Regions from separate parts of the Mycobacteroides abscessus ATCC 19977 genome, predicted to be linked through region 1. Evidence: riboswitches for the same ligand, from Rfam matches in the RefSeq annotation. Region 1 holds a riboswitch; the other holds the start of a gene.
What was found. A riboswitch is a leader RNA that binds a small molecule or an ion and turns the genes downstream of it on or off. The one in region 1 is predicted to bind S-adenosylmethionine.

Region 1 (16,229 bases):
CAGTGCGAGCGTTTCCCGCACCAACTCGCTCACCGCGTCGAACTCGATGAGGAATGCGTCATGGCCGTGCACCGACTCGACCACCCGCAAGCCGGTACAACCAGGCAGCAGGTCCGCTAATTCCTCCTGCAGTCGCAGCGGGTAGAGCCGGTCGGAGGTGATACCGCCGACCACGACAGGGACCGGGCAGCCGCGTAGCGCCTTCTCCACACCGCCGCGGCCCCGACCGACGTCGTGGCGGTTGAGCGACTCGGTCAGGATGACGTAGCTGCCCGCGTCGAAGCGCCGAACGAACTTGTTGCCCTGATGTTCCAGGTAGCTCTGCACCGCGTATCGGCCATCCGCCCAGGGGTCTTCGGGGCCGTCCGGGCCGACCTGCGGGTCGTTGCCGAACCGGGTGTCCAATTCGACCTCGCCGCGGTAGGTCAGATGCGCGATCCGCCGGGCCAGATTCAGTCCCTTCCCGGGGCTGCGTCCGCTGCCGTGGTAGTCGCCACCCTGCCAGTCCGGATCAGTCTGGATGGCGGCGATCTGCGTACTCTGCGTGCCGATCTGGTCGCCGGTGGCCCGCGCGCCCACTGCCAGTACCAGGGCCGCACGAACCGCATCCGGATGCATCACAGCCCATTCCAGCGCACGGGCGCCGCCCATCGAACCGCCGACGACGGCCGCGACCTCGGTGATGCCCAGCTGGGCGAGGGCGGCGACGTCGGCGTTCACCTGGTCGCGCACCGAGACTTCGGGGAATCGTGAACCCCAGGGCTTGCCGTCGCGGGCGAGGGAAGTGGGGCCGGTGGTGCCTCGGCAGCCTCCCAGGACATTGGTGGCCACGGCGCACCAGTGATCGGTGTCGATCGCCGCGCCCGGGCCGATGATCCCCTCCCACCAGCCGCCGGTGATGTGGTCGGGCCCGGCGGGTCCGACCACATGAGAATCGGCGGTGAGCGCGTGGCACACGAACACCACGTTGTCGCGCCGGGGTGAGAGCTCGCCCCAGCTCTGTACCGCGATGGTCACGTCGTCGATCACAGCACCGCTTTCCAGAGTGATCGAACCTATTGGTACATAGGCGATCTCATCGCCCTGGGGTAGGGCGATGTGGGGGACCGGAAGCTGCTGTTCGATGGTCACGATGATGCCACCGCCGCGGGTTGTTTGAGCCTGCGTACGGCCGTGAATCCGGACTCCAGGTCGGCCAGGATGTCGTCGATGCCCTCGATGCCGACGGCCAACCGGACCAGTCCCGGCGTGACCCCGGAGGCCACCTGTTCGGCAGGGGAGAGCTGTCCGTGCGTTGTGGTGGCCGGGTGGATGACAAGCGAACGCACATCACCGATGTTGGCGACCTGGCTGTGCAGGGTCAGGGAATCGATGAAGGTGGTCGCAGCCTCGACACCACCGTCCAGTTCGAATGCGAGCACGGCACCGGCTCCCTTGGGGGCCAAGGCCTTCGCGCGCTCGTACCATGGAGATGTGGGTAGCCCGGCGTAGTTGACGCGAGTGACTTCCGGCTGTGCGACAAGGAATTCGGCCACCCGCTGTGCGTTCGCCACGTGCCGCTCCACGCGCAGGCTCAATGTTTCCAAACCCTGAGCGATGAGGAATGCGTTGAATGGCGAGATGGCGGGACCGAGGTCGCGCAGCAGCTGCACACGCGCCTTAAGTGCGTAGGCCGGCGCGCCCAGATCGGCGAACACCACGCCGTGGTAACTCGGGTCGGGGGTGGTGAATCCGGGATGGCGACCCTGGGTCCAGTCGAAGGTACCTCCGTCGATGATCACGCCGCCGATTGCATTGCCGTGTCCACCAAGGTATTTGGTGGCCGAATGCACCACGACGTCGGCCCCGTGTGCCAGCGGCTGGATCAGATAGGGGGTGGCGACGGTGTTGTCGACGATCAGCGGGATGCCTGCCGCGTGCGCGATCTCCGACAGGCCGGCGATGTCGAGAATGTCGTTCTGCGGGTTGGAGATCGACTCGGCGAACAGCGCCTTGGTATCCGGGGTGATGGCGTTGCGCCACGACTCCAGATCGTCGGGGTCTTCGACGAAGGTAGTCGAGATGCCCAGTCGTGGCAGCGTGTAGTGCAGCAGATTGTAGGTGCCTCCGTACAGGCGCGGGCTGGAGACGATGTTGTCGCCGGCCTGTGCGATGTTCACGATCGCCAGGGTCGCCGCCGCCTGTCCGGAGGCAAGTAGCAGCGCGGCCACGCCACCTTCCAGGGCTGCGATGCGCTGCTCGACGACATCCTGGGTGGGGTTGCCGATGCGGGTGTAGATGTTGCCCTCTTCGGACAGCCCGAAGAGCGCCGCGGCGTGCGCGGTGTCGTTGAAGACGTAGGAGGTGGTCTGGTAGATCGGCAGGGCCCGCGCGTTGGTTGCCGCGTCGGCGGACTGGCCCGCGTGGATCTGCTTGGTCTCGAACGCCCACTGGGCGGAGCGAGGCTTGTCCGAGCGACTGTCTGCTGTGGTGGGATCGATATCGGTCATGGCGCTCTCCTGGGGTAGTCGGGTAGGGCAGTCAGGGCTGGGGGCAACAGCGACAGTGCTGATGAGCCGCTGGCGCGAAGAACAACCGGAACCGACAACAGGAACGCAGGGACCTACCCCCGGGTGACGAATACTCCATCGGGCCAACCTGTCTTCTCGGGGCCCGCCATCGGACCCGCGCTTGCCGTGTGGCCGACTGTTCCGTCATCAACCTCTGACAGCCCAGTCGGCTACTCAACCTGGTCATCACCCGGGGCACCCCACCGCGGTTGGAGGGTTGCCGACCAGCGAGCCGGGGCTTGACGCTGGTACTCATGACCGCTTAGCAGCGTATCGCAATTCACCGAATGGTTGCCACCAGGTAGTCGAAGCGCATATGGGAGCGCGATCACAGGCCGTCCGCCCGCCTAGGCTCGAAGGCGACGTGATACTGAATAGGGCATCCGTGTGACCCACGGGGTACCTGAGATTTTGACCGACCAACAAGTCCGATCAACGATGCCGGGAGTGACTAATGAGTGCGCAGCAGCCGACCATCATCTACACGCTGACAGACGAGGCGCCGCTGCTCGCGACGTACTCCTTCTTGCCGATCATCCGGGCATTCGCCGGGCCGGCGGGTATCGACGTCCAAACCAGTGACATCTCCGTTGCCGCACGCATCCTCTCCGAGTTCTCCGAGTACCTTCCCGAAGACCAGCGTGTTCCGGACAACCTGGCCGAGCTGGGCCGCCTGACACAGCTTCCGGAAACCAACATCATCAAGCTGCCGAATATCAGTGCGTCGGTGCCGCAGCTGCTGGCCGCGATCAAGGAACTACAGGGCAAGGGCTACAAGCTGCCCGAGTACCCGGGGGACCCCAAGAACGAAGAAGAAACTGAGATCAAGGCGCGGTACACCAAGTGTCTCGGTAGTGCGGTGAATCCCATTCTGCGTGAAGGCAACTCGGACCGTCGCGCCCCGAAGGCGGTGAAGGAGTACGCCCGCAAGCACCCGCACAGCATGGGCGAGTGGTCGCAGGCCTCGCGCACGCATGTCGCCACCATGAAGGAGGGCGATTTCTACCACGGAGAGAAGTCGCTGACGCTGGATCGCGACCGCACGGTGAAGATGGTGCTGACCACCAAGAGCGGTGACACCGTCGTGCTCAAGCCCGAGGTCAAGCTGGGCAAGGGCGACATCATCGACAGCATGTTCATGAGTAAGAAGGCGCTCTGCGACTTCTACGAGGAGCAGATCGAAGACGCCTACAAGACCGGTGTGATGCTGTCCTTGCACGTCAAGGCGACCATGATGCGGGTCAGCCACCCCATCGTCTTCGGCCACGCGGTCAAGATCTTCTACAAGGACGCCTTCGAAAAGCACCAGAAGCTGTTCGACGAGCTGGGCGTCAACGTCAACAATGGATTGTCGGACCTGTACAGCAAGATCGAGGCCCTGCCCGCGTCGCAGCACGAGGAGATCATCCGCGACCTGCACGCCTGTCACGAGCACCGGCCGGAGCTGGCCATGGTGGACTCGGCCAAGGGTATTTCGAACTTCCACTCGCCCAGCGACGTGATCGTCGACGCCTCGATGCCGGCCATGATTCGGGCCGGCGGCAAGATGTACGGCGCCGACGGCAAGCTCAAGGACACCAAGGCCGTCAACCCCGAGTCGACCTTCTCCCGGATCTACCAGGAGATGATCAACTTCGTGAAGACCCACGGCCAGTTCGACCCGAGGACCATGGGCACCGTTCCCAACGTCGGTCTGATGGCGCAGAAGGCCGAGGAGTACGGCAGCCACGACAAGACCTTCGAGATCGCCGAGGCCGGTGTCGCCGACATCGTCGACATCGACACCGGCGAGGTACTGCTGACACAGAACGTTGAAGAGGGCGATATCTGGCGCATGCCGGTCGTCACCGATGCCGCTATTCAGGACTGGGTCAAGCTCGCCGTCACGCGGGGGCGCGAGTCGGGGATGAACGTGGTGTTCTGGCTGGACACCGAGCGTCCGCACGAGGTGGAACTGCGTAAGAAGGTCAAGGAATACCTGCAGGATCACGACACCGAGGGCCTCAAGATTCAGGTTGTGCCTCAGGTGTGGGCCATGCGGTACACCCTGGAGCGACTGATCCGCGGTAAGGACACCATCGCCGCGACCGGCAACATCCTGCGCGACTACCTCACCGACCTGTTCCCGATCCTGGAGCTGGGTACCAGTGCCAAGATGCTCTCCATCGTGCCGTTGATGGCCGGAGGCGGACTGTACGAGACGGGCGCCGGGGGGTCGGCGCCCAAGCACGTGAGCCAGCTGGTCGAGGAGAACCATCTGCGGTGGGATTCGCTCGGTGAGTTCCTGGCACTGGCCGTCAGCCTCGAAGACTTGGGCATCAAGACCGGGAACGCCCGGGCCAAGATTCTGGCCACCACGCTGGATGCCGCGACCGGAAAGCTGCTGGAGAACGACAAGAGTCCGTCCCGCAAGGCCGGCGAGCTCGACAACCGTGGCAGCCAGTTCTATCTGGCGTTGTACTGGGCGGCCGAGCTGGCCGCGCAGACCGAAGACGTGGAACTGGCCGAGCTGTTCGCACCGCTGGCCAAGCAGCTGGTCGAGAACGAGGATCAGATTGTGGCCGAGCTTGCCGCCGTGCAGGGCAGCCCGGCCGATATCGGTGGCTACTACGCACCGGACCCCGAGAAGACCAACGCCGTCATGCGGCCGAGCCAGACGTTCAACGCCGCCCTGGCGTCCGTCGAGGTCTAGAACCAACGCCGACACGCCGCGTTCTGACGCGTTTCCCGAGAGGGGCGCGCAGAACGCGGCGTGTCGGCGTTTACGTGTTGCTATCCGGCGTCGGACGCGGCGCTGCGCTTGGCCGAAACCAAGGGATCGATGAGGTCGGTGATCACTTCGGTGACCTGACCGGGCGCCTCCAGCATGGGCACATGGCCCATGCCCGCCAGCGTGATCCGCCGTGCGTTGCCCGGCAGTCCTTCGCCGATCAGCTTGCCGAAGCGGCCCGGGGGCACGATCTCGTCCTTCTCGCACAGCACCAGCTGGGCCGGCACCGAGATGGTGTCGAGGTTCTCCAGACCCGGTGCGGGAAGGATCGACGTCAGCGACGCGAAATACGCCGGGCAGTGCGTGATGTCCTCGAAGATGCTGTGGAAGTCCGGCAGGCTCAGCGCCTCGGTCTCGCCGCACAGCATGCGCGCAGTGGCGAACTTCGCGAACGGCAGCCCCGCCGCGCGGCGCCCCAGCAGCCGCGAGAATGCCAGCCACGGCAGCATGGCCGCGAACTTCACCACGATCTCCGCCTTCAGCGGCGAGTACTTGGTCCAGCCACCGGCCGGCGCGATAGCGGTGACGCTGCGGGCGCGGCCGCGCAGTGCCAGGCCCAGGGCGATCCAGCCGCCCAGCGAGTTGCCCACCAGATGTGCTGTCTCCCAGCCCTTCTGATCCATGATCTGTTCGATCTGGTCCAGGTACACGTCGACCGACCGCTGTGAGAACGGAGGCAGCTTGGGCATCGGGCCGCCACCGTTGTGTCCCGGATACGTGGGCGCGAACACCTCGTACCCGGCGTCGGCGAGCTGCTCGGCAACGGTTTCCCATACCGACTGCGACAGCATGAACGGATGCAGTAGCAGGACCGGCTCACCCTCACCCATCTCGATGGGTGCACGCCGGTTTGACGGCTTCGACAAGATGGCTTCCAGCATGCGGTCCTCCTAGTGCGCCAACATCTGCGTTGACATTACTGTCTGTTGCGTCAATTTACCGTGCCCCGTCTTCTTCGCCTACTCCGCAGTGCTGGTTGTTCTTCGCCCCAGCGGCTCATCACTGTCAGGGCGCTCGACTATCGTCGGCGACCGATGAGCGCCCAGAAGATCACCGTCACCACCATCAACGTCAATGGCATTCGTGCGGCCGTCAAGGAGCGGTCCGCGGAGAATCGGGGACTGCTGCCCTGGCTGGAGCAGACGAGCTCCGACATCGTGTGTCTGCAGGAGGTGCGCGCCGAGGAGGACCAGTTGCGGGAGGCGCTGGCCCCAGCCCTGGCCGCCGGGTGGCAGGTGGTGAGTGCCGCCTCCAGCGTGAAGGGACGCAGCGGCGTAGGGATTCTGAGCCGCGTTCCGGCGGCCTCCACCCGGGTGGCCCTGGACGCCGACGGTGGCGAATTCGATGAGTCGGGCCGGTACCTGGAGGCCGAGATCGGCGACCTGACCGTCGCGAGCATCTATCTGCCCACCGGTGAGGCGGGCACCGCTCGTCAGGAGGAGAAGGAGCGCTTCATGGCCGCCGTGGGCGCGCGGATGGCCGTCCTGGCCGCCAGTGGGCGGGATACGGTGATCTGCGGCGATTGGAACATCGGCCATACCGAACGAGATATCAAGGCGTGGAAGGCAAATCAGAAGAAGGCCGGCTTCCTGCCGGAGGAGCGGGCATGGGTGGGCTCGTTGCTCGAGGCCGGCTGGGTAGACAGTTTCCGGCTACTGCATCCGGATGTGGACGGGCCGTACAGCTGGTGGTCGTGGCGCGGCAAGGCCTTCGACAACGATGCCGGGTGGCGCATCGACTATCACCTGGCCACGGCCGATCTTGGGCGACGGGCACATTCGGCGAGGGTCGAGCGGGCCGATGCCTACGCGCTGCGCTGGTCCGATCACGCCCCGGTGACGGTGGAGTACCGGTAGGGCGCCTTGCGGCCAGAGCGGCAGCCAGAATCGCTTTGACCGGGCATGCCAGGATGGATGCACTATGACTGCCGAAACCGCCGCCCGGGGACGCCTGTTCTCCGGTATTCAGCCCACCGCCGATTCTCTTCACCTCGGAAACGTGCTGGGTGCGGTGCAGCAGTGGGTGCGGTTGCAGCACGAGTACGAGGCGCTGTTCTGTGTCGTCGACCTGCATGCGATCACGGTCGCCCAAGACCCCGAGGAACTTCGGCGGCGCACCCGCGCGGTGGTCGCACAGTACGTGGCACTCGGCGTCGACCCGGCCAAGAGCGCCATCTTCGTGCAGAGCCACGTACCCGCACACGCCGAATTGGCTTGGGTACTGGGGTGTTTGACCGGTTACGGGGAAGCTGCCCGGATGACGCAGTTCAAGGACAAGTCGGCCAAGCAGGGTAACGACGCCACGACGGTAGGCCTGTTCACCTATCCGGTGCTGATGGCGGCCGACATCCTGCTGTACCAGACCAATGTGGTGCCGGTGGGTGACGACCAGCGTCAGCACCTCGAACTGACTCGGGATGTGGCGCAGCGATTCAACGGCCGGTACGGCCAGACATTCGTGCTGCCGGAGACGTTCGTGCCGAAGAACGCGGCCCGTATCTACGACCTGCAGGACCCGACGGTCAAGATGAGCAAGTCGGCCTCCACTCCCGCCGGGCTGATCAACCTGCTCGATGAACCGGCGGTCTCGGCCAAAAAGGTCAAGTCGGCACAGACCGACAGCGACCGTGAGATCCGCTTTGATCGGGACGCCAAGCCGGGTGTCTCCAATCTACTGAGCATCCAGTCCGCGCTCACCGGAGCCGATATCGAGACTCTCGTGGACGGGTACGCCGGGCGCGGGTACGGGGACCTGAAGAAAGACACGGCCGAGGCGCTGATCGAATTCGTCACACCGGTCCGTGACCGGACGAATGAGCTGCTCAGCGACACCGCGGCGCTCGACGACATCCTGGCTTCCGGTGCGGCGCGTGCCCGGGAGCTGGCGGAGAAGACTCTCACCGAGGTCTATGACCGGATAGGGTTTGTCCGGCCCGCGAGGTAGTTAACAGCAGAGGCGGTGAGTGGTGGCTGAAGACGACAAGCCTGGAATCCTTGACCGCTATCGCGCCAGATTTCCCTGGTTCGACCACATCATGCGCATGCAGGAGCGGTACGGGAAGGTAAACGGCAACTTCTTCGCCGCGGGAATCACATACTTCACCGTCTTCGCGCTGTTTCCGCTCATGATGGTCGCCTTCGCCGTCATGGGGTTCGTGCTGTCGCGGCGGCCGGACACGATTGCGGAGCTACGCGGGCGCATCAGCGGGGCCATCTCCGGCGAGGTGGGCAACCAGCTAATCAATTTGATGGACACGGCGATCGCCTCGCGCACGAGCCTGGGTATCGCAGGTCTAGCCACCGCGGCCTGGGCCGGACTGGGCTGGATGGCCAACGTGCGGGCGGCGCTCAGTGCCATGTGGGAACAGCCCAACGACTCGGAGAACTTCGTCAAGGGCAAGCTGTCGGATTTACTCGCGCTCGGTTCCACGTTTGTAGCGCTCGCCCTCACCATCGCGGTGACCGCCGTCGGCGACGAGAAAACCATCCTGCGAATACTCGGCTGGATGGGACTGCATGACGTCGCCATCCCGTCGGTTCTGTTGAAGGTCGTGACCATCGCGATAGCGACGGTGCTCTCGTGGGCGTTGTTCACCTGGATGATCGCGCGGCTGCCCCGGGAGCGGCTGCCGTTCTCGAGTTCGGTGCGGGCGGGGCTCATCGCGGCGATCGGTTTCGAGTTGTTCAAACAGGTCGCCTCGATCTACCTGAGCGTGATCATGCACGGACCGGCAGGGTCCACGTTCGGGCCGGTACTGGGCATCATGGTGTTTGCCTACATCACGGCGCGTCTGCTGCTGTATGCCACCGCGTGGGCGGCCACCTCCGACGAGAACCGGCCATTGGCACACGTGCCGCCGCCCGAGCCCGTGGTCATCACCACCCGGGTCGAGACGGTCGAGCGGCCATCCAAGCTGGGAGTGATCGCCGCCTTCGGGGCGGGAGTCATCGGCGCGCTGGGGATTTCCTGGTTGGGGCGCGGCGGCGACTAAGCCTGTCGGCGGTTGAGTGAGCGCGCCGCGAGGATGAGTCCGAACACGATCATCGCACCGATGATCGTCACGCCCACCCGGACCGGGACGCTGTTGATCGCCTCGGCGGGCAGACCCGCGGCCTGCGCCGAGGGGGTGTCGTCGGCATGCGGTTTGGTCAACAGTGACGGATCTGGATCGACGAGCTTGCCGATCGAGGCGTCGCGCGGCGTGGAGAACCCATAGTCGAGAAGGTGTGCCGCCTGCTCCCACGGTGCGATCGGCAGCCGAGTGCCGCGCAGCATGGTGACCACCAACCGGCGGCCATCACGTTCGGCGGCGCCGACGAAGGTCTGCTGGGCGTCGTCGGTGTAGCCGGTCTTGCCGCCGAGCGCGCCCGGGTAGTTGTACAGCAGCTTGTTGTCGTTCGTCATCTCATAGGCCGGATGGTCATCGCGTTCACCGGGTTTGGCGGGGTGGCCGGGGAACGTGGCCTTGGGCGCAGAGACCAGGTCGGCGAAGGTGGGGTCGGCGAACGCGTATTTGTAGAACAGGCCGAGGTCGTAGGCCGAGGTGCTCATGCCGGGGCCGTCGAGACCTGAGGGGGTGGCCGCCCGGGTATCTCGTGCGCCGAGTTTCTGCGCCATGTCGTTGATCTTGGCGACGGTCTCATCCATTCCGCCGAGCTGAACCGCTAGTGCGTGCGCGGCGTCGTTGCCCGAGTTCATCAGCAGACCGGTCAGGAGCTGGCGGACCGTGTAGGTGCCGCCGACATCGACGCCGACCCGGGTGCCCTCGCTGTTCGCGTCCTCTTGGGTGCCTACCACTGCCTGATTGAGGTTCAGGTTGTTGATGGCTTCCATGGCCACCAGCACCTTGATGACGCTGGCGGGGCGATGGCGGGCGTGGGGATCCTTGGCGGCCACCACATTCCCGGTGTTCAGATCGGCGATGAGCCATGATTCCGCGGAGATGTCGTTGGGCACGGGCCCGGCCCCGTCCGGGGTGATCACATCGCAGCGTCCGAGCATCTCGCCGCCGATGGGCTTGGCCGGCACCGGCAGTGGAGCGGGCGGGTCGCCGCCGGCCTTGGGTACCTCGGAAGTGTCGACGGCAGGCGGGGTGACGACCTTATAGGGGCACCCGCTGGTGTCGGGCGGTGTGAACCCGGGCTCGGCGCTCGCGAGCGGCGGCGCGCACAGCGGGAGGACGGCGACGATCAACCCGGCGGCGGTGGCCGCGGCGAGGCGCGTCACGGCGGTCCGCGGCGACGGGCGGCGGTCGGGCGCAGGAGTCCAGGTGGTCATCGCCTTGCCACAGTAAGCGAACACCACTCTGAACTGGGGGATGTTACGCCTGTGTCGGATGTGACTTATGGGCCGCTGCTGGACGACGCGATATCCGCCAGGCTGATGTGGCCCACCGCCGATGAACCGATGCAGCCCATCCACAGCCGTCCGCCCGATTCGACGACCCCGGTGACGGTACGCAGATCCCGCGATTTGCCGGTGATGTTGGCCAACACATCGCCGGTGTCGGGGTTCACGGCGATGACCCACGGATCGGTATCGGTGCCGGGGAGCAGGGCATCGGGCAGCCGCCACAGCACCTTGCGGATTGCCGGCGATCGGGGAAGTAACCATTCGGCGAGTGCGTTGCGCGGGCTGGCCAGAGTGATCCAGATCCGGCCGTCGGCGCCGGTGCTGATGTTGTCGGGCATGCCCGGAATCTCTTCCACGATCGGTGTGAGTGTGCCGGCGGCCGGGCCGGTGAGCGCATACCTGCTCACCCGGCGACCGACGGTTTCGGCGATGATCAAGGCGGACCCGTCGGCGGTGATCGTGACGCCGTTGGTGAAGGCCAGTCCGGTGGCGATGGTGGTCACGGTGCCGTCCGGGTCGCGCCGGAACACTCGCCCGGTAGGACGGCCCTCCAGGATGGCCGCCATGAACTGCTCGAACGGGAAGCGCGCCGTCGATTCGCTGAAATAGATTGTCCCGTCCATAGATTCGGTGACATTGGAGCAGAAGATGAGCGGGGGCCCGTCGACCTTGGTGACCACCGGCTCGATCTTTCCGGAGGCTGGGTCCAGGGCCAGGAGCTTGTCGCGGCTGCAGATCAGCACCCGGCCGTCGCGTGCGATGTGCAGGCCCAGGGGCGGGTGCTCGGTGGTGGCGACATGCGTGACTGCCGCGCCCTCCGTGTCGTCCGGCGAGATGCGAAAGATCCTCCCGTCCGCCACCCCCGCCCAGATGTTGCCGGCGGCATCGGCCACTACGTCTTCGGGGCCGTGGCCGGGCAGCGCCACGATGCTCAGCCGGGGTAGTGGCTGCGGTTCCAGGGATAGCGCCCGCACTCCGGGCGGCTGCCAGCGGACGGGATCGATCGACGGCTTGGCCATCGGAAGAGTATGGGCCTACCGGCCTTTGAGTAATGTCCGGACGCCTCAAATCGCTGCGGCGCTCGACCTCATCGCCTCCCTGTATTATTTGCCAGCCCTAGGTGAAATACCGGTAAATCATGTACAATCAGGCTTTCTGTGGTTTCGGGTAGTAGCTGAAGCGGAGCAGTTATTTCTGGGTATCAACATGTCGAGATGCTTCTCGACATCGGCCGCGCAGCCGATGCGAAACGTTACGTTGAAGAGGCGTTGGCGGCGGATCCTGACAACACGGCGCTGCGGATTCTGCTTGTCCGCTGTCTGATTGCCGCAGACCAAGAAAGGGTCGCGCTGCCGGTGGTGGACCGGCTGGTCGCCGAGAGTCCAGAATGGGACTATCTGTACAGGTTGCGCGCTATCGTACTCACCGGATTGGGCAAGTCTGCCGAGGCAACTAGGGCCGCCAGGCGCGCAGTGGCACTGGGTGCCGAGGACGCCTGGAACTATTACCAGCTCGCAGTCGTGCTCAACAACGCCGCTGGCCGTGCGTTATCAGGCTCTGAAACGAAGGCGAAAAAGCAGGAGGCTGCGCGTAAAGCTGCCGAACGTGCCGTAGCACTGCAGCCGGAGGAGCCTGCGTTTCATCGGATCATCGGCTTTCTGTACACCGAACCCGAGTATCGCGATATCCGCGAAAGAGCTTGGCGCAAAACGCTTGAGCTGGACCCGGAAGACACGACAGCCATGACGGAGCTGGCGCGGGACGAAGCCATGCGTTCGTTGCGAAGCTCTGGACTCCGCACGATGCGCCGGGCGCTACAGATTGACCCGCAACGCGCTCCGAACGTTCGGCTGGTAGTGGCGACAGCGCTCCATCGTGCGTTGCTGCTTCCGCTGGTACTCACTGTCCCCAGCGGGAGCACGACGATCATTCTGGCCGTTGATTGGCTCCCAGAGACCTGGTGGTCCAGGGCCCTGCCCGTCGGATTTTCAGCTGCGAGCCTGCTACTACTGACAGAGGCCCTGTTGAGGGTGCGTTCGTCACTGCGCGCCATGTTCGCAAGGACCGTGAAGCTGGTCGGCTGGTTTGTTGGATGGATTGTGGTCGCCAGCGCGCTGCCGATCCTTTGGCTCGTAACGCGACATCCCGCTGTGATGGTTGGTGTAGCACTGGTGCTCATTCCGGGAGTTGGGCTGGTCGCGGGATTAGCATGGATCGGGATCAAGTGGGTACTCAAGCTCTGTCAAGGCAGCCTCTCGGATAAGCCGGGCCCGAGGTGGGATGCATATCTGGATAATCAGCTGGGCTCCATGGGGAACCCGCCTCGGAAGTCGCAAACTCCGCAACAACGCAAGATCAGGTCCAGGATTTGGATGATCTTCATTGTCGGGTTCGTCTTGGTCCGGGCCGTTGCCTGCGTCGCAAGCGGAGCGCATCATAATCCACTGCCCGCCACCAACAATTCCCATGTCAGCGCGGGTGATTACGCCAGACAGCTCCAGATCGGACGGTGCGCCCAGGCCACGGGCGACCGCGTATGGTCACCGATCACCATCACAGACTGCGCCGACCCTCGTGCGGTATTCCGGGTGGCGACCCTGTCAACGCCAACATGTCCGAACGCTGCCTATTACCAGTATTTATCTGGAGGATCAGCGTTCTCAACACCGTGCCTGGCAAAGAATCTTCGGGAAGCAATGTGCTACCAGTGGCCCGGCTACGGTTCAGGTAGGACACTTGACCTCTCTGCGAAGAACGTGCCCTGCGGCGATCCCCGGGCGCACCTCAAAGTTGAGAAACGAGTTGATGGTCAAGGGCCTTTGGTCTGTCCGCCGAGCCAGACAATGGAAACGTTTCCCGTTCCGGCACCGGGCGTCGCCTATTGCTTGAGCGATCCCAATCCGTAATCACGGCAAGGCCTAGGCTGAAGCCATGGTGGTTCGAGCAGGCGATCGCACCGATGAGTTCGAGGCGTTGCGCCCGCGACTGCAGGCGGTGGCCTACCGGCTCACCGGCAGTGTCGCCGACGCCGAAGACATCGTGCAGGATGCCTGGTTGCGCCTGTATTCCACGACCGCGGAGATCGAGGACTTGGCGGCTTGGTTGACCACGGTGGTCTCTCGGCTCGGCTTGGATCGGCTGAGATCGGCCGTCTACCGCAGAGAAACCTATGTGGGGGAATGGCTTCCGGAGCCGGTGGTCACCGGCCTGGACGGCGATGATCCCCTGGCGGCGTTGGTGGCCAGCGAGGACGCGCGTTTCGCTGCCATGGTGGTGCTGGATCGGCTAGCACCCGATCAGCGGGTCGCCTTCGTTCTGCATGACGGATTTTCGGTACCGTTCAAGCAGATTGCCGACATCCTCGGCATCAGCGATGCGGCTGCGCGTCAGCTGGCCTCGCGTGCGCGGCGCATGGTGACCGCCACCCCTGAGCCGGTGGCCGATGCCGAACACAACGAGGTGGTGGGCGAGCTGCTGGAGGCCCTCATGTCCGGGAGTGTGGAAGCCGTTGTGCGGCTGCTGCATCCGGATGTGACGATGACGGGTGATTCCGACGGCAAGGCTCCGACCGCGGTGCGCGTGATACACGGCCCCGACAAGGTGGCGCGTTTCCTGCTCGGGCTGATGGAGCGCTACGGCCCACAGATGACGCAGGCGATCAACCCGGCGTTGGTGAACGGGCAGTTCGGCATGTACCTGACCGAGACAGACACCGATCCGAATTTCAGACCGGTGCTGCCCCGGGTGAGCGCGTTCACCGTGCGCGACGGGCGGGTGCTGGCGGTCTGGGATGTGAGCAATCCCGACAAGTTCTCCGGCACTCCGCTGCGTGAGGCCTAGGTGCCCATCGGGTCAGGGGAGGCGGCCCAGGGAACCCGGCAGGCATCACCGGAGTTGAAGCCCTGCTCGGTAATTCCCAATGCTGCGTAGGTGCGGGCGCGCATGTTCTCGACACCGATCTGATAGGTCAGTTCGATGACCCCGGCATCGCCGAACCGGCGCCGCAGATCCTCGACCTGTTCGTCGGTGATGTCGTGCGGGTTGCCGGTCATGGCATCGGCGTACGCGATGGCGACCCGTTCGTCCTCGGTGTAGAGCGGTGAGGTCGCGTAGTCGTCGATAGCCTTGAGACGGTCCACATCCAAGCCGTCGAGGCGCTGCAGCATGGAGCCGAAGTCGACGCACCATGAGCAGCCCACCGTGCGAGCGGTCCAGAACACCGCAAGTTCCCGCACGCTCGTCGGCAGCACCTGCGATGCGCTGCCCAGCATCTGCTCGTGCACGGCGGCCGCCACCATTAGCTTGCGATGATGGGCGATCACCGTAAAGGGCTCGGGCACTTGGCCATAGCGCCGCTTGGTCACCCGGTACATGAAGCGGGTAAGCAGCGAGGCGTTCGGTGGGGCGATCGGAGCGATACGTGATGTAGTGGTCATACTCGTATGACGAGGCAGCACCCAGATGTGTGACAGGGCATCCCGGGCAGAAAAAACCGCCGGGCATGAGCGGTGAATGCTCACACCCGGCGGGGGTAGATCTCGGTCAGCGCGCGAACATCAGGGCGCGCTTGACCTCCTGGATCGCCTTGGTCACCTCGATGCCGCGCGGGCAGGCGTCGGTGCAGTTGAACGTGGTGCGGCAGCGCCACACCCCGTCGACGTCGTTGAGGATGTCCAGGCGCTCCGCGGCAGCCTCGTCGCGGCTGTCGAAGATGAACCGGTGTGCGTTGACGATTGCGGCCGGGCCGAAGTAGCTTCCGTCGCTCCAGAACACCGGGCAGCTGGTGGTGCAGCAGGCACACAGGATGCATTTGGTGGTGTCATCGAAGCGCGCACGGTCGGTCTGGCTCTGGATGTACTCGCGCGTGGGCTGGTTGCCGCTGGTGATCATGAACGGCTTCACCGCGCGGTAGGCGTCGAAGAAGGGCTCCATGTTGACCACGAGGTCCTTCTCCACGGGAAGGCCGCGGATCGGCTCGATGGTGATGGTGAGCGTCTTCTTGGGATTCTTGGGCAGCAGGTCCCGCATCAGCACCTTGCAGGCCAGCCGGTTCACACCGTTGATCCGCATGGCGTCCGAACCGCACACACCATGTGCGCACGACCGGCGGAAGGTCAGGGTGCCATCCAGGTAGCCCTTCACATACAGCAGCAGGTTCAACAGCCGGTCCGTGGGCAGGCAGGGTACCCGGAACGTCTGCCATCCCGCGGCGTCGGGATCCTCGGGGTTGAAACGCTGGATCTTCAGATCCACCATGACCGCGCCCTCGGGGACCGGAGGCAGCGGCGGGTCGCCTGCTTCGGCTTTCTCGATAACCGCAGTCATCTCAGTACTTCCGTTCCATCGGCTCGTACCGGGTCTGGACAACGGGCTTGTAGTCCAGCCGGATGTCGGACAGCAGCTCGGCACCCTGCTTGTACGCCATGGTGTGTCGCATGTAGTTGGTGTCGTCGCGGTTGGGGTAGTCCTCGCGGGCGTGGCCGCCACGCGATTCCTTGCGGTTGAGCGCGCCCACCACGGTCACCTCGGCGAGCTCGAGCAGGAAGCCGAGCTCGATG
Region 2 (16,229 bases), 1.8 Mb from region 1:
CGGTGAGCGATCCCGTCTTGGCCCGCAACCACCCCGCCGAGGTTTGGTTCTGAGTGACAAAGCGCTCGGACAGGGTGCCGCTGCCACCGGCGATGGGCAGCACATCGAGAAGTGGTCGCAGCTTCGGCTTGTCGGGGCCGGCGGCGGCTCCGATCACCTCGTCCAACGTGCGCGCGGTAACCCGGTCGTCCACCGACAGTCCGCTGGAATCACGCAATGTCAGGTCCGTGAGATCGATCCCCGCACTGCGCAATTGACTTGTCACGGCGTCCACCGTGCCGGAGAAGGTCTGCGCACGCCCGGTGGCCAGGGCCACCTCCCGGCCGATGGTTTCCGCCATGACGTTGTCGGAGGCGTTCATCATCTCCCGCAGCCGCTCCATCAGCGGCGCCGATTGCACGGAGGCAATCGATTTCGCCGTCGGAGGGGCCGCGTCAAGGCGCACCGCCTCCGGGTCCACACCGAGCGCGGCGGCGAGCGCCCGGCCCGCGTCCAGGGCGGGAGTGGTGGAACGGCGCGAGTCATAGTCGGTCGGCTGCGTACGTCCGGCATCGAGCATCACCGCCTGGATGGGCGCGACATCGCCGCCTTCGATATCGGCCGGGTCCCACCCGGGCGCCATCGAGGGCCCACCGAATCGGCTGATATCAACGGTGATTGAGGTGACGGCGACACCGGACTTGCGCACCTGGTCGGCGAGGTCGCTGATTCGCGCGGCATCGCGGTACCAGGTGTCGGTGCCTGCCGGTGCCGCGCTGACGATCGGATCGCCGCCACCAACCAGTGTCACCAGTCCGCGTTGCCCGGCAGTATCGGCCACCACCGAAGTGGTCAGCTTGGCGTCGCGTTCGAGAGTGAGCAGGGCCGCCGCGGCGGTCAACACCTTGTTGGTCGAGGCCGGCACCATCGGCACCGTGGAGCCCTGCTGCCACAACTCACGGCCGGTCAGCGCGTCGGTAACCCGGCCGGTGAACATGCCCAGTGCCGGGTCGGACAACGCCCTGTCCAGCGCCTGAGCCAAACCATCCGCCGTCGGAATCGGTGCCGAATCGGAAACCGGCACCACACCTGGCGCCGGGGTAATCAGCGCCGGCTCCGGATCGGCGCTCTGCAACTGATGCGCGGTGGAGGCCCCCGTGGTCAGGGACGCCAGCAGCACCAGCGCGGCAATCGCCAATACGACGGCGACGGCAAGCAGAGCGTGGGTAGAGCGCCGCCAATGACGCGGATCAAGTGCCCTGGCGGTGACCATGCTCTGCAGGGTATCGCTATCCTGGTGCGCGCTGGATGAGCGCTTGCGCGAAGACGACTGCCAAGTACCACCGACATTCAAGGAGCGGGTGTGGAGTTCGACGTCACCATCGAGATCCCCAAGGGTCAGCGCAACAAGTATGAGGTCGATCACGAGACCGGACGAGTGCGTCTGGACCGCTTCCTCTACACCCCTATGGCGTACCCCACCGATTACGGCTTCATCGAAAACACGCTGGGCGAGGACGGCGATCCGCTGGACGCACTGGTGCTGCTGCCCGAGTCCGTCTTCCCGGGTGTGATCGTCGAGGCGCGGCCCGTCGGCATGTTCAAGATGGTCGACGACGGCGGCGGCGACGACAAGGTGTTGTGCGTGCCCGCGGGCGACCCACGCTGGGACCACATCCAGGACATCGGCGATGTATCCAGCTTCGAGCTGGATTCGATCAAGCACTTCTTCGTGCACTACAAGGATCTGGAACCCGGCAAATTCGTCGAGGCCGCCGACTGGGTGGGCCGCGCCGAGGCCGAGGCCGAGGTACTCGCGTCATTCGAGCGTCTCAAGACACAGGGGCACTAACCCGGCATCGGCGCCTGACACACGACGGCGAACACATCGGTGCTTTCCGTCACGGTCACTCCGTCGACGGTGATCGAACAGCTGATCGTCCCCTCGCCCACCATGGTGACATTCATGATGAGCGGCTTGTCCCGCTGAGTCCGCGTCACCGTCACCGCCCAGGGCTGTGAGATGTTCGCGACCCGCACGTACTCCGTGTCCGTCATGTAGGCGACGTTGACCTGGCTGCCGGAGCCGCCGACGCTGTAGGTGACACTCTTGCTGCCGTGTCCCGAACCGCCCGGCCCCTGGCCTGTCGTCGGCACCGGCTGGGGCGCTTCCGTCGTGGTGGGTACCGGAGGCGCCTCGGTGGTTGTCGGCGTCTCCACCCCGGTGCTGGGATTCGGCGGAGGTGGCGAGGGCGGCGGCGGCTCTGTCGTCGTTATGGACGGTAGCGGGACGTCATTGGGCCCGGTCCATGTTGTGGACGGGGTAACGGTCACTGTGGTCGGCGCCGCCACCTCGGTGCGGCGGGTGATGACGAGGATCGACGTCAACGCTATCGCCAGCACCGCCAGAACGCTGATACCGGCGACTATCCACGGCCATTTCGGAGGCTTCGGATCCTCGGGATAAGGGATGGGCTCGTCGACGGGCCACTGTTCCTGCGGGTACTGCTGCCAGGCCGGATCCGTCACTGTCCCCCGCTCCTTCCCCAGCATTGCTCGCCGCAATGTTACGTCGCGTTAAGCTCCTGCAAAATTGGCGGTCACCCTCTAGCGAACAGAGGTCACCCGTCGAATCATGGTCACATGTTGATGCATCAGGGCATCGGCCGCGACACGTTCAATCAGATGCCCGATACCCGAGCCGTGCATGCGCTGTACGAGTGTTGTGGCAGCGTGACATGGGCCAGGAAGGTCGCAGCGACTCGTCCATTCGCCGACCACGATGCGCTGTTCCGATGCGCAGACAACGAACTGTTCGCGCTCTCAGAGGAATCGCTGAACGAGATGCTGACCGCCTATCCGCCGCTGGGCAAACGGCCGGGAAGCGTGCGTTCACACGCCGAGCAGTGCGCGATCCGCGATGAGACACCGGGCATGATGGCTGCGTTACGGGCCGCCGCCCATCGGTACGAACATCACTTCGGCCATCGTTTCGTCATGCATATGTGCGGACAGGACGGTGCATCGGTATTGCGGGCCATCTCCGATCGCATGCATCACGACGCGGACACCGAACGCAAGGTGACCCGCAATGAACTTGCGAAGATCAACCGCACGCGGCTGGAACGCATGCTCGGCCCCGAGGGCGGTTACGACAACTGGTGATCGAGTGGTGATCGGGACCCCCGACAACGCGCCCCTAGGCAGCCAGCGGGATGCGCTGCGGTAACAGTGCCAGCACCCGGCGAGCGGCACATCCGATGTCTGTGGTGGGCGACACCGGGATCAGCGTGACCCCATCGGCCACCCCAGCCAGATAGATGTCCGCGATCAGACCCGCCAACCCTTCCGGTGTGCCCGCATACGACACCGCGGCCGGTACCCTCAGGCTCGCGAAATGCTTGCGCGCCGACCGTGAATCGGCCTCAACATGCACGTACACGTCCAAAATGACGGCAGGGGCGTCCTTACGCGAGGTTCGCAGGGAATGCCGGGCCCGTTGTGCCTGCTTGAGGTCCGGGGCGTTGACACGCGCGGTGACACCCGTTCCGCCGGTCAGTTCCAGCCATCCGGCGGCATCGTCAGTGAAGACCCGAAACGTTTGATGTTGTGTCGACACAGACGCAACGGTACCCACGCGGGCCGGCCGGGGCCATCGTTGAATTCCCGGTGAGCGGATCAGTCTCGATCAGACGGGCGACTGCTCGGTCTCGGTCAGCCGGGGTGTCGGGGTGCGCTCGGCCACGTTATCGATCAGGCGCTGCAGCCTCGGTATGAGCGTGTCGATATCCAGCCCGAGCCAATACGGAATCGGATACATGAAGTGCCGATTCAGTCCGGGCAGGAGCCTGCTCAGGAAGTAACCCAGCCACGCCTCGGGGCGCACCGGGGCCACCGCGAAGTTGTATCGCGCCGCACGGACCGCCGCGCGCGCCACCTGGGGAGGACCGATCAACTGGTCGAGGACCCGCATCGGGGCAGAGGACTGGAAGGCCCTCATCATGTTGTTGGCCCGCTCACGCACATCGTCGCGAACATCAAGACCGGCCACGGTGGCATTGACACCGATATTGGTGTTGATGAAACCCGGACATACCGCAGATACACCTATCCCCTTGGGGCCCAGCTCCATCCGCATGCACTCGCTCAACATCTTGACGGCAGCCTTCGACGCCGAGTAAGCGGGAAACAGCGGCGTCGGGGTGATGGCTCCCGCCGAGGCGATGTTGACGATTTGGCCCCCACGGCCACGTTCAGCCATCTGCTTACCGAACACACGGCCGCCATAAGCAACACCAAAGACATTGACCCGGAACTGTTTTTCCCAGTGCTCCTGTTCCAGATCAAAGAAACGCCCGCCGACCATGATGCCCGCGTTGTTCACCAGAACATCGGGCACGCCGTACTCGGCCCGCACCTGCTCAGCGAACCGTTCCCATGCGGCCGGATCGGTGACATCGAGCTGGAAGGCCACCGCCCGGTGCCCCTTCCCATGGATGATCTGCGCTGTCTCCTGGGCCGTCGTCAGGTCGACATCGGAGGCCACCACCTCCGCCCCGCCCTTGGCGAATTGGATCGCGATGGCTCGGCCGATGCCGCTGCCGGCGCCGGTCACCACCACAAGTCCTGGTTTGGGTGCGGGTAGCAGCCTCATCTCACAACCTCCTTGTTGCGCTTACGCTTTGGCGCGGACTCTACCGCCGGCGCGATCGTCTCGGTGCCGTAACGGTAGTTGTCCAGCCGGAAATACTTGTTGTGGAAGTACATCTCGCCGAAACCGCCAGGACGGAACGGGGAATCACCGTGATTGTCGATGTAATACGTATTGGCGGTCGAGCAGGCAGGAGAAAGCCACAGGTGGTTTTTGTTGCGCTCGTGCATCTTATGGAAGTACGCGTCGTGCACGTCCTGCTTGACTTCGGCGGTGGTCGCACCACGTTTCTTGGTCTCTGCGATAACGCGGGCCGCGTGCGTCGTCGTCGACTCGATGAGCATGTGATACGGCCCGAAAACGTATCCGTACGGCCCCAGAACGAGGAAGAAGTTGGGGTAGTCGGGAATCGAAACGCCCTGGTACGCCTGGTAACGATTGGTTTGGAAGAACTGCTTCAGATCCTTGCCGCCCCGCCCCGTGGTGGGGAAGGCGGGCATGTGATCCCAGATGGCGAATCCGGTGGCACAGATCAGCACGTCCACTTCATGTTCGACACCATCTGCTGTCAGCAGTCCCTTCTCGGTGATCCGCTGGATCGGTTCGGTCACCAGTGCCACATTGGGACGGTTGAAGGTTTTGAGATAGGTATTGGAGAACGAGGGCCGCTTGCATCCGAATCCGTAGTAGGGCAACAACTTTTCCCGAGTCACCGGATCGTCGACCTGGGTACGCATCCACGCCCGAATCCTGTTTGCCAGCGCCATCGATACGGATTCGGCATATTTGGAATCAAGCTTGAAAACGGCATCCGGAATGTATGCGGTGCTGAGATTGATGGCGTGCCGAATGGCCTTGGCCACGCCCGGGAAGCCGAACAGTGCCCGCCAGAACCCGTTGTATCGCCAGTCCGGTTTGGGCCCCACGTAGATAGGTGTGCGCTGAAACACCGTCAGATGACCCACCTGTGGCGCGATCTCCGGAACCATCTGTAGCGACGTGGCACCGGTCCCGATGACGGCTACTCGCTTTCCAGCGAGCTCAATATCCTTGTCCCACAGCGCTGTATGCATAAGCACGCCCTTGTAGGAGTCGATACCGTCTATCTCCGGGAGCTTGGGTTGCTCCAGCCCTCCGGTGGCTGCGATGACGTGCCGGCCGGTGACCACGCCGCCGCCCTCCAGTGTGAGCACCCAGATATTCTGGGACTCATCGAAATCCTGGCGCACCACCCGTGTGTTGAATCGAATCTTGCCGCGCAGCTCATGCTTGTCGACGAGTTCGTTGGCGTACTGCTCTAGCTCGTCTCCGGGTGTGAAGAACTTCGACCAGGTCGTCTTCTGGTCGTAGGAGAAGCTGTAGATGAAAGTCGGTATGTCGACTGCGACGCCTGGGTATTTGTTGGCGTGCCAGGTGCCGCCGGCAGCCCCCCATTTCTCCAAGATCACAAAGTCGTGGACCCCCCTTTTGGTCAATTCGACTCCGGCACCGATACCCCCGAAGCCGGCGCCGATGATCACGACCTCATGGTCGGGAACACCCTGGCGAAGCCCGCGGGCTTCGCCGTCCCGCACACGCGCACTAGTCATTAGACGTCCTTGTCAGTCCGACCCGTTATGTGTCGAACTGAAAGTACCACGTATTAATAGTTACGGATATGTGGATTGCGGATTCAGGCCGCCAGGAAATCCGGGAGCGGGCGCGGATCGTCCACCGGTCCGATCTGACCGTCACGCTCGATGTAGGCCAAGCCCGGTCCGCGCCGGACGAGTTCGTTGATCGCGCCGAGCAGGCGCGCGATGTCGCCGGCCGTGGTGCCCAGCCCGATACTCGCCCGTAGCGCACCACCCGGCGCGCCGAGTCTGGCCAACAGCGGGTGCGCGCAGAATCGTCCGTCACGCAGCCCGATACCGTGCTCGGCTGACAGGTAGGCGGCGACAACCGACGGCGCATACCCGGCGACCGTAAAAGACACGATGCCCAGTACGTCGCGATCGCCCTCCCAAATACGCAGCGTATCAACGCCTTCAATCGCCTCGAGCCCATCACGCAGTTGCACGGTGAGCGCGTCCTCGGCGTGACCTAGGTCGCCGAGGACGGTCAGCGCCTCACACGCGGCAGCAATCGCTGCGACCCCGACCACATTGGGCGTACCCGCCTCATGCCGCTGCGGGCCGGTGAACCATTGCGCCTCATCGATATCCACATTGCGGACAGCGCCTCCACCGGCCAGATAGGGCCGCGCCGTGTCAAGCCAGTCAGCTTGCCCCACAAGGACTCCTGCACCGAACGGTGCGTACAGCTTGTGCCCGGAGAACGCCAAGTAGTCAATCCCGGCTGCTGCCAGGTCAATTCGTCGGTGCGGAGCCAGTTGCGCACCGTCGACGGCGATCCGCGCTCCGTTCCGGTGGGCTGCCGCCGCGAGTTCGCCGAGCGGAAGTACCTCACCGGTGACGTTGGACGCGCCGGTGACGGCCAGCAGCGCGGTCGGCCGGCGCGCCAGCTCCTCGTCCAACGCGGCAACGGTATCCGGCACGGTCGTTCGGTGCGCCACTACCCGGGCGCCATATCGCTGCCAGGTCAACAGGTTTGCGTGGTGTTCTATATCGAGCACAACTACCTCGCCTGGCACCGCAGACGCCAGCAGATTGAGCGAATCCGTGGTGTTGCGGGTAAAGATCACGTGGTGGTCGGCGCGGGCGCCGACAAAACGGCCGACGGTTTCCCGCGCCCCCTCATAGAGCCGGGTGCAGACCCGTGAGGCGTAGCCCGCGCCGCGATGCACGCTGGCGTAATACGGCAGCAGTTCGGTGACCCGGTCCGCGACATCGCAGAGTGCGGGCGCGCTGGCAGCGTAATCAAAGTTTGCGTATCTGACCCAGCCTCCGTGAGCCAAAGGAACTTTGGTGTCGGCTCCGACCACCCGCGCGAATGGCTGCCCGGACACCGCTTGTGTGGACACTGACATGTGACATCCCATCTCACCGGACCCGCCCGGCGAGTCCACGCTTGCCACGCACGGTTGAGCGCGGCCAGGTCGTCACCTGGAGCACCCCACCGTGGTGGAGGGTTGCCGACCAGCTAGCCAGGGCTTGTCGCTGGTTCTCATGACCTGACGGCAGTGTGCCCGTCGGCCCCCGCCACCGTCAACCGCCTTGCGCACGATGATTCAAACCCGCAACGTCAGCTCGGCCGTCCGGCCCGATTTCCGATGACCCACGCCTGTAGGGCACACTGACTACTGGAGGGGAGTATTCCTTCGCTGCGGTGTCGTCATCACATCGGCCATTGGCGGTCCGGTCGGTGCCGCGGGCCGGCCATCTGCCGGCGGAAGAGACCTCCGGCGTTTTGACGACCGGAGGTTCTGAAATGCAGGTGTCCCAGCTCGAGTGGATCATCACCCTGGCCGTCACGGTCGCGATCCTGTTGGTCGACGTCATCGTGATCGGCCGACAACCCCACGAGCCCTCGACACGCGAAACCGCGACCGCTCTCAGCATCTACGTAGGGCTTGCGGTGGCCTTCGGCCTGTGGGTGTGGTTCTTCCACGGGAGCCAGTACGGGCTGGAGTTCTACGCGGGCTGGCTCACCGAGTACAGCCTGTCGGTGGACAACCTGTTCATCTTCCTGATCATCATGGCCAGCTTCAAAGTGCCCCGGGTCTATCAGCAAGAAGCCCTGCTGGTCGGCATCATCCTGGCCCTGATCTTCCGCGGCATCTTCATTGCCCTGGGCGCGGTGGCCATCAACCAGTTCTCCTGGATCTTCTACCTTTTTGGCGCGTTCCTGGTGTACACCGCCATCAACCTCGCGCGCGATACCGAACACGACGACGACGCCGACAATGCCGTAGTGCAGTTCGCCCGCAAGCACCTGCGGACCACCGATAAGTGGGACGGTCTGCGCTTGTGGGTGCGGGAAAACGGAACGCGACTGATGACACCGATGTTTTTGGTGATCGTCGCACTGGGTACCACCGACCTGCTCTTCGCCCTCGACTCGATCCCCGCCATCTACGGGCTCACCAAAGAGCCATACCTGGTATTCACGGCCAATGTGTTCGCTCTCATGGGTCTGCGTCAGCTGTACTTCCTGCTCGGCGACATGCTTAAGCGTCTGGTGTACCTATCGCAGGGGTTGGCGTTCATCTTGTTCTTCATCGGCGTCAAACTGATCCTGCACGCGTTGCACGAAAATGAACTGCCGTTCATCAACGGCGGCGAGCCGGTACACGTGCCCGAGATTCCCACGCTGGCAAGCCTTGCGGTGATCGTGGTGACCCTGCTCGTCACCACGGTCGCTAGCTTGTACAAGACCCGGCGCACGGCTCCATAGGCGTCCCCACAGCCCTCAGCAGGCCCAACACATCGACCGCAAACTCGATCGCGCGAGGGGCGTCCCCGACCATGACCCCACATCCGCGCGGCGACGAGCCTCGCTGGGGCCGGACCGATAGGCTTCGCTGCGGCAGCCCATCCGATCGCGGAAACTACGAGGAGCAGCGTGACCGGCCCCGACGAGTCACCCATGAGCCGCGCGCACCAAGAGGCACCGGATTCGGCGCCTGAGCACGCGGCTCAACCCGTCGCCCAGCAAGCCCCGGCGCACCCGGTACCCCCGCAATATCTGCTCGGTAGGTCGGCGCCCGCGGCGCGGACTCTGATCGACATCCTCTACGCCACCGCCGCGGAGAATCCCGATGCGCCGGCCATCGACGACGGCACCATTCAGCTCACCTATTCGGAGCTGATCGTCGACATGGAAGCGAGCGTCGAATGGCTCGGCGCCCGCGGCATCGGGCGTGGTGACCGCGTCGGTATCCGGATGCCGTCGGGCAGCTACTCGCTGTATGTGGCGATCCTCGCGACCCTGGCAGCGGGCGCCGCCTACGTGCCCGTCGATGCCGACGACCCCGACGAGCGCGCCGCGCTGGTGTTCGGCGAGGCACAGGTGGCCGCCGTGATCACTCCCGACGGACTGGTTCGCGGACCCGGATCGTCGCGTGGGTGGCGGGCCGCCAAACCGACGCCCCGCGACGACGCATGGATCATCTTCACCTCGGGTTCCACCGGCACCCCCAAGGGGGTGGCGGTGACTCATCGCAACGCAGCCGCGTTTGTCGATGCTGAAGCACAGATGTTCTTGCAGGACAACCCGATCGGTCCGGACGATCGGGTACTTGCCGGACTGTCCGTGGCCTTCGACGCCTCGTGCGAGGAGATGTGGTTGGCGTGGCGGTACGGCGCTTGCCTGGTTCCGGCGCCCCGTTCACTGGTGCGCAGCGGCATGGATCTGGGTCCATGGCTGGTTTCGCGCGATGTCACCGTGGTCTCGACGGTGCCCACTCTGGCCGCGCTGTGGCCGGCCGAGGCGCTGGAGGCGGTGCGACTGCTGATCTTCGGTGGCGAGGCGTGCCCACCCGACCTGGCCGAACGGCTGGCCACCGGCGAGGACGGTGCCACACGCGAGGTCTGGAACACCTACGGGCCCACCGAGGCGACCGTGGTGGCATGCGCGGCCAGGCTCGACGGAGTGAGTCCCGTCAGCATCGGATTGCCGCTGCCCGGTTGGGATCTGGCGGTCGTGGACCCTCACGGCAACCAGGTCGGCTACGGCGAGGTCGGCGAACTGGTCATCGGCGGTATCGGCCTGGCCAAGTACCTGGACCCAGAAAAGGATGCCGAAAAGTACGCTCCGCTCGATACTTTGGGTTGGTCGAGAGCCTACCGAAGCGGAGATCTGGTACGCCTGGAACCGGACGGGTTGTACTTCCAGGGCCGCGCCGACGACCAGGTGAAAGTCGGTGGCCGCCGCATCGAACTGGGCGAGGTGGATGCCGCGCTGGTCAACCTGCCCGGTGTGAGCGCAGGTGCGGCCGCGGTGCGCAAGACCGCCAGCGGCACCCCGTTGCTGGTCGGCTATATCGCCAGCGCGGATCCGAACTTCGATATCGCCGCAGCCCGCGCGAGCCTGGCCGAGTCGCTTCCGGCCGCGCTGGTACCGCGACTGGTCAAACTCGATGAGCTGCCCACGCGCACATCCGGAAAGGTCGATCGCAACGCCCTGCCCTGGCCGCCACCGGGAGCCGGGGCCGATGACGAAGCACCCGAACTGGGCGGCACCATGGGGTGGCTCGCCGGTCTATGGCGGGACATCCTGGCCGCCCCCGTCGACGGACCGGAGGCCGATTTCTTTGCGCTGGGCGGCGGGTCGTTGTCCGCCGCTCAGCTGGTTGCGGCGCTGCGGCAACGTTATCCGCAGGTAACCGTCGCCAACCTGTACGACCAGCCGCGACTCGGATCGTTGGCCACCTATCTCGATGAGCTGGCACCTCCCATCGAGGTGGAGCCCCGCGTCGTCAAACCTGTACCACGGCTTGCCGAGCTGGCTCAGTTGGTGGCGACCATTCCGCTCACCACTCTCACGGGCCTGCAATGGGCGACATGGCTTGCCCTGGCCAACAATGTGTTCGCGACATTCAGCGGGGTGCCATGGTTGGTAACCGTCAACTGGTGGGTACTGCTGGCAGCCTTCGTCTTGTTCATTACCCCCGTGGGGCGCATGAGTATCACCGTCATCGGTGCACGATTGCTACTGTCGGGCGTCAAGCCCGGCACCTATGAGCGCGGCGGCAGCGTGCACCTGCGAGTGTGGATCGCCGACCGTCTCGCCACCGCCAGTGGTGCCGAGAACCTTTCCGGCGCACCGTGGATGGTTTACTACGCCCGCGCGCTGGGGGCGCGCGTCGGCAATGGCGTCGATCTGCATTCTTCACCACCGGTCACCGGCTGGTTGGAGCTGGGAGACCGCAGTTCCGTCGAACCAGAGGTCGATCTCTCCGGGCATTGGGTTGATGGCGATAAGTTCCACGTCGGCCCCATCGTCATCGGCGACGACGCCACCGTCGGCGCCCGCACCACCCTGCTGCCGGGCGCGGTCGTCGGCAAGAACGCCGACGTCGCACCGGCTTCCGGGGTCGTCGGGCGGGTCAAGAACGGCCAGTATTGGAAGGGCTCACCGGCCGTCAAATCCGGTAAAGCCCGTCATCCCTGGCCCGACTACCGACCGCCCCGCGCGGGACAATGGGTGCCCATCTATGGGTTGACATCGATTCTGCTGGGCGGGCTTCCGCTGCTGGCCCTCGCAGCGGGCTTGGCCGTGGTCGCATACGGCATCCGCGATGCCGCGACGATCTGCGGAGCCGTTGTACCCGCCCTCATGTGGACGCCCGCGGCGGCGCTGGTCAGTGTTGTCGTGTACGCCGCCATCACCGTTGTCCTGGTGCGACTGCTCTCACTCGGCGTCCACGAGGGCTACCACCCTGTCCGCAGCCGACAGGGTTGGCAGCTGTGGGCCACCGAACGCCTGATGGACGCCGCGCGCAACTACCTGTTCCCCATCTATGCCAGCCAGCTCACGCCTTGGTGGCTGCGCATTCTGGGCGCGAAGATCGGCAAGGACACCGAGATTTCGACAGCATTGCTGGTGCCGAAGTTCACCGAGGTCGACGATGGCGCGTTCTTGGCCGACGACACGATGGTGGCCTCCTACGAATTGGGCGGCGGCTGGATCCACATCGCCAAGGCCCGGATCGGCAAGCGCGCGTTTCTGGGCAACTCAGGAATCACCCAGCCCGGACGCAAAGTGCCCAACGACGCCTTGGTCGCCGTCCTGTCCGCGACTCCACATAAGGCTAAGTCGGGCTCCTCATGGATCGGGAGCCCACCAAAGCGGTTGCGACGCAAGGCTGATGGCGCAGACTCTACGCTCACCTTCGAGCCGCCGTTCCGCCTCAAGGTGATGCGCGGCATCGTGGAGACCTGCCGCATCATCCCTATCATCGTGACCTTCGGTATCGGCGTCGGCGTGCTGCTGACACTGCAAAACATCGCCATTGGGTTCAATTTCTGGGTGGCCGGGGCGCTGAGCGGTGTGGTGCTGCTGATTGCCGGCGCCGTGGCAGGTGTTGTCAGTGTGGTGGCCAAATGGTTGGTGGTGGGCCGCACCAAGGCCGTCGAGAAGCCGCTTTGGTCCTCGTTCGTCTGGCGCAACGAGGTTGCCGACACCTTCGTGGAAACCGTTGCCGCCGTCTGGTTCGCACGTGCCGCGTCGGGAACGATCATGCAGAACTGGTGGCTACGCGGGCTGGGCGCCAAGATCGGCCGGGGCGTGTGGTGCGAGACGTACTGGCTGCCCGAGGCCGACCTGGTGACCTTGGGCAGGGGCGCGACCGTGAATCGCGGCTGCGTGGTGCAGACACATCTGTTCCACGACCGGATCATGCGGATGGACACCGTGGTCCTGGGCGAAGGCGCCACGCTGGGGCCGCACTGCGTGGCGCTACCCGCGGCCGAGCTCGGTGCCGGCGCCACCGTGGGCCCCGCGTCCCTGGTGGTGCGCGGTGACGTGGTACCCCCGTCCACCAGGTGGCAGGGCAATCCCATTTCGCCATGGGGCAAGCTGGATCCGATGGCACCGAAGAAGCCCAAGAGCGGCAAGGTCTCCCCAAACAAGAATTCCGGGGCCGCATGACCAAACCCGGCAAAAAGGCAGCCAAACGGCTCCCCCCGCGGCCTCCGGTCATCGATCCCTATCTGCCCCAAAACGGCAACTACGGGTACCGGGTGTCCCGCTACGAGCTGGACCTCGAATACAAGGTGGCCATCAACCGGCTGACCGGCACCGCGAACATCACCGCCGTCACCCTGGCCACCATCAAGGAGTTCACCCTCGACCTCGCCGACACCCTCGGTGTCGCGAAGGTGACAGTGAACGGTCGACGTCCGACACATTTCGGTCATCGCGCCGGAAAGATCACCATAAAACTGGCATCCGCGATCCCGGCGGGTGCCGCGATGACCATCGTGATTCGTTATGGCGGGTCACCACGCCCGATCAACAGCATGTGGGGTGATGTCGGATTTGAGGAGCTGTCCAACGGGGTGCTGGTGGCCGGACAGCCCAACGGTGCGGCATCCTGGTTCCCCTGCGACGACCACCCCAGCTCCAAGGCGAGCTATCGGTTTGTCATCACCAGCGACAGCCCATATTGCGTTATCTCCAATGGAGAGTTGATATCCCGACGCGTCCGGGCCGCCCATACCACCTGGACGTACGAACAGCCCGAGCCCATGGCGCCGTATCTGGCGACACTACAGATCGGCGACTACCAGCTGGTCAAGCTTGCCAAGAACCCCATCTCGATGAACGCTGCGCTGCCATCACGGCTACGCGATAGGTTCGAGCACGACTTCGGCCGACAGCCGCAGATGATGAAGCTGTTCATCAAACAGTTCGGTCCCTATCCGTTCGCCGCGGGATACACCGTGGTGGTGACCGATGATGACCTCGATATCCCACTGGAGGCACAGGGAATTTCGGTATTCGGCGCCAACCATTGCGACGGTTCCCGGCATTCAGAACGACTCGTGGCGCACGAGCTGGCCCATCAGTGGTTCGGCAACAGCGTTACCGCGCGCCGCTGGCGCGACATCTGGTTGCACGAAGGATTTGCCTGTTACGCCGAATGGCTGTGGTCCGAGGAATCCGGCGGGCCGACCGCCGACGCGCGCGCCCGCCACTACCATCAAAAGCTGAAAGATCTACCGCAAGACCTGATTCTGGCCGATCCCGGCCCACAACTGATGTTCGACGATCGCGTATACAAGCGCGGAGCACTGACATTGCACGCCCTGCGATTGCGCCTCGGTGATACGAAATTCTTTGCACTGCTGCAGGACTGGACCACCCGATATCGGCACAGCACCGTCATTACCGACGACTTCACCGGCCTGGCCGCCGGGTACTCCGATGAATCCCTGCGCCCGCTGTGGACGGCATGGCTCTACGAGAAGCAGCTCCCGCCCTTGGACCGGAAGTGACCGACGCCGGTCCCAGCACCCGCTCCAGCGTCGCGCGCATCGGTGCCGCCACCGCCGTCAGCGCGATCTGCGGATACGCCGTGCTGTACCTGGCAGCCCGCGAGCTGGGTCCCGCGTTGTTCTCGGTATTCGGCGTCTTCTGGGGCGCATTCGGTTTGGTGACGGGTGCCGCCAACGGGCTGCTGCAGGAGACCACGCGCGAAGTGCGGCTGTCGCTGGCGCAGCGGGACCGTTCCCCGCTGGCCACCACCTTGCCGGTAAGGATCGCGTCCGCTTTCGCGATCGCCTCCGCCGTCCTGATCGTCGGCACCGCACCGCTGTGGGCATCGCATGTATTCACCGAGTTCCGTTGGCTGAGTGTGGCATTACTGGCAGGAGGACTCGCCGGCTTCTGCATGCACGCCACCACTCTGGGCGCACTGGCCGGGTCAAGTCGCTGGACGCAGTACGGCGTTCTCATGGTGACCGATGCGGGCATCCGGTTGGTGGTCGCCATCGTCACCTTCGCAGCCACCCTCGGACTCGTCGGATACTTGTGGGCGACCGTGTCAGGCTCGATGTCCTGGTTGCTGCTCACATTGGTCTCGAAACCAACCCGCGACGCGCTCAAGGTGCCGGCACTCGTGGACACCATGGAGTTCCTGCGCGGCGCCCGGCATTCGATCGCGGCGGCAGCGGCCAGCGCGGTCCTGGTGATGGGCTTCCCGGTGCTGTTGCAATCGACGGCGGGCGACCTGGGCACCACCGGCGGTGTGGTGATCCTGGCAGTCACACTGACCCGCGCACCCCTTTTGGTGCCGCTAACAGCATTGCAAGGCAACCTCATCGCTCACTTCGTGGATGAGCAGGACCGGCGCCTGCGCGCCCTGGCCACCCCCGCCGCGATCATCCTAGGTGTCGGCGCTGCGGGTATCGCCCTGGCGGCGTCGATCGGCCCCTGGCTGCTGCGAACGGTGTTCGATCCCGCATACCAGGCAGGCGGCCCACTCCTGGGCTGGCTGACCGCCGGTGCGGTCATGATCGCGCTGTTGACACTCACCGGAGCGGCCACCGTGGCACACGCCCGCCACCGTGCGTACTCCGCGGGATGGGTTGGCGCGACTGTGGTTTCCGCGCTGCTGTTACTGCTGCCGCTGGGACTGGAAGAACGCACGGTGATCGCATTGCTCGGCGGACCCGTCGTCGGGATAGTGGTGCACCTGATCGCGCTCGCGTTCTGGCGGGATCCACAGCTCGCCGAAGACATCTTTGACTGATCGGCACTCAGATCCCCACGGCGTGCTCCAACTCCACGAGTGCGGCTTCCAGACCGTCGGCCATCTCATCGATATCAGCGGCCACCTCCGGTGTGGTGACAAATCCGAAATCCATGTGCTCCAGGTAGGAGAAGCAGGTGATGTTCAGCGCCACGTCCATGACCGGTGGGCCGAGCGGGATCATCGACTCCAGCCGCGCTCCGGCCATGTAGAGCGGGAACGACGGGCCGGGAACATTGGACAGCACCAGGTTGATGGGCGCCAGGTTCCGGGACAATCCGCTGGCGGTGTAGGCGCGTGCCGCCAACTGCAGCAGCCCCGGCGGCGTGGTATCGGTCAGCCCCATGATTTGGTGTGCTGACATAGCACGCGCCATTTCCTTGGCACCCTGGGTGCCCTCGTAGATCGCCTGGATCCGCTCAGCTGGGTCGTCGATATCAGTGGCCAGTGAGACAGTCATCG

Region 2: linked by a shared signal. The riboswitch ahead of MAB_RS02750 (aminotransferase class V-fold PLP-dependent enzyme) and the one ahead of MAB_RS18690 (bifunctional o-acetylhomoserine/o-acetylserine sulfhydrylase) in region 1 are both predicted to bind S-adenosylmethionine.

The regions. Positions count from the first base shown of each region.
Region 1 is NC_010397.1:3,728,472-3,744,700, reverse strand. Features, by position in the region: gene metX (homoserine O-acetyltransferase MetX) at 1-1,131, opposite strand, end outside; gene MAB_RS18690 (bifunctional o-acetylhomoserine/o-acetylserine sulfhydrylase) at 1,128-2,489, opposite strand; SAM riboswitch class IV at 2,662-2,809, opposite strand; gene MAB_RS18685 (NADP-dependent isocitrate dehydrogenase) at 3,004-5,241, shown strand; gene MAB_RS18680 (alpha/beta fold hydrolase) at 5,322-6,200, opposite strand; gene MAB_RS18675 (exodeoxyribonuclease III) at 6,354-7,175, shown strand; gene trpS (tryptophan--tRNA ligase) at 7,240-8,262, shown strand; gene yhjD (inner membrane protein YhjD) at 8,282-9,310, shown strand; gene MAB_RS18660 (D-alanyl-D-alanine carboxypeptidase family protein) at 9,307-10,596, opposite strand; gene MAB_RS18655 (SMP-30/gluconolactonase/LRE family protein) at 10,662-11,690, opposite strand; gene MAB_RS18650 (tetratricopeptide repeat protein) at 11,886-13,577, shown strand; gene MAB_RS18645 (sigma-70 family RNA polymerase sigma factor) at 13,603-14,511, shown strand; gene MAB_RS18640 (carboxymuconolactone decarboxylase family protein) at 14,508-15,107, opposite strand; gene MAB_RS18635 (succinate dehydrogenase iron-sulfur subunit) at 15,214-15,996, opposite strand; gene sdhA (succinate dehydrogenase flavoprotein subunit) at 15,998-16,229, opposite strand, start outside.
Region 2 is NC_010397.1:504,752-520,980, reverse strand. Features, by position in the region: gene dacB (D-alanyl-D-alanine carboxypeptidase/D-alanyl-D-alanine endopeptidase) at 1-1,252, opposite strand, end outside; gene MAB_RS02780 (inorganic diphosphatase) at 1,343-1,831, shown strand; gene MAB_RS02775 (MmpS family transport accessory protein) at 1,828-2,508, opposite strand; gene MAB_RS02770 (2-oxo-4-hydroxy-4-carboxy-5-ureidoimidazoline decarboxylase) at 2,623-3,144, shown strand; gene MAB_RS02765 (hypothetical protein) at 3,179-3,616, opposite strand; gene MAB_RS02760 (SDR family NAD(P)-dependent oxidoreductase) at 3,668-4,633, opposite strand; gene MAB_RS02755 (flavin-containing monooxygenase) at 4,630-6,219, opposite strand; gene MAB_RS02750 (aminotransferase class V-fold PLP-dependent enzyme) at 6,303-7,598, opposite strand; SAM riboswitch class IV at 7,631-7,743, opposite strand; gene MAB_RS02745 (TerC family protein) at 8,000-8,965, shown strand; gene MAB_RS02740 (Pls/PosA family non-ribosomal peptide synthetase) at 9,134-13,162, shown strand; gene MAB_RS02735 (M1 family metallopeptidase) at 13,159-14,511, shown strand; gene MAB_RS02730 (lipopolysaccharide biosynthesis protein) at 14,508-15,767, shown strand; gene MAB_RS02725 (WS/DGAT/MGAT family O-acyltransferase) at 15,775-16,229, opposite strand, start outside.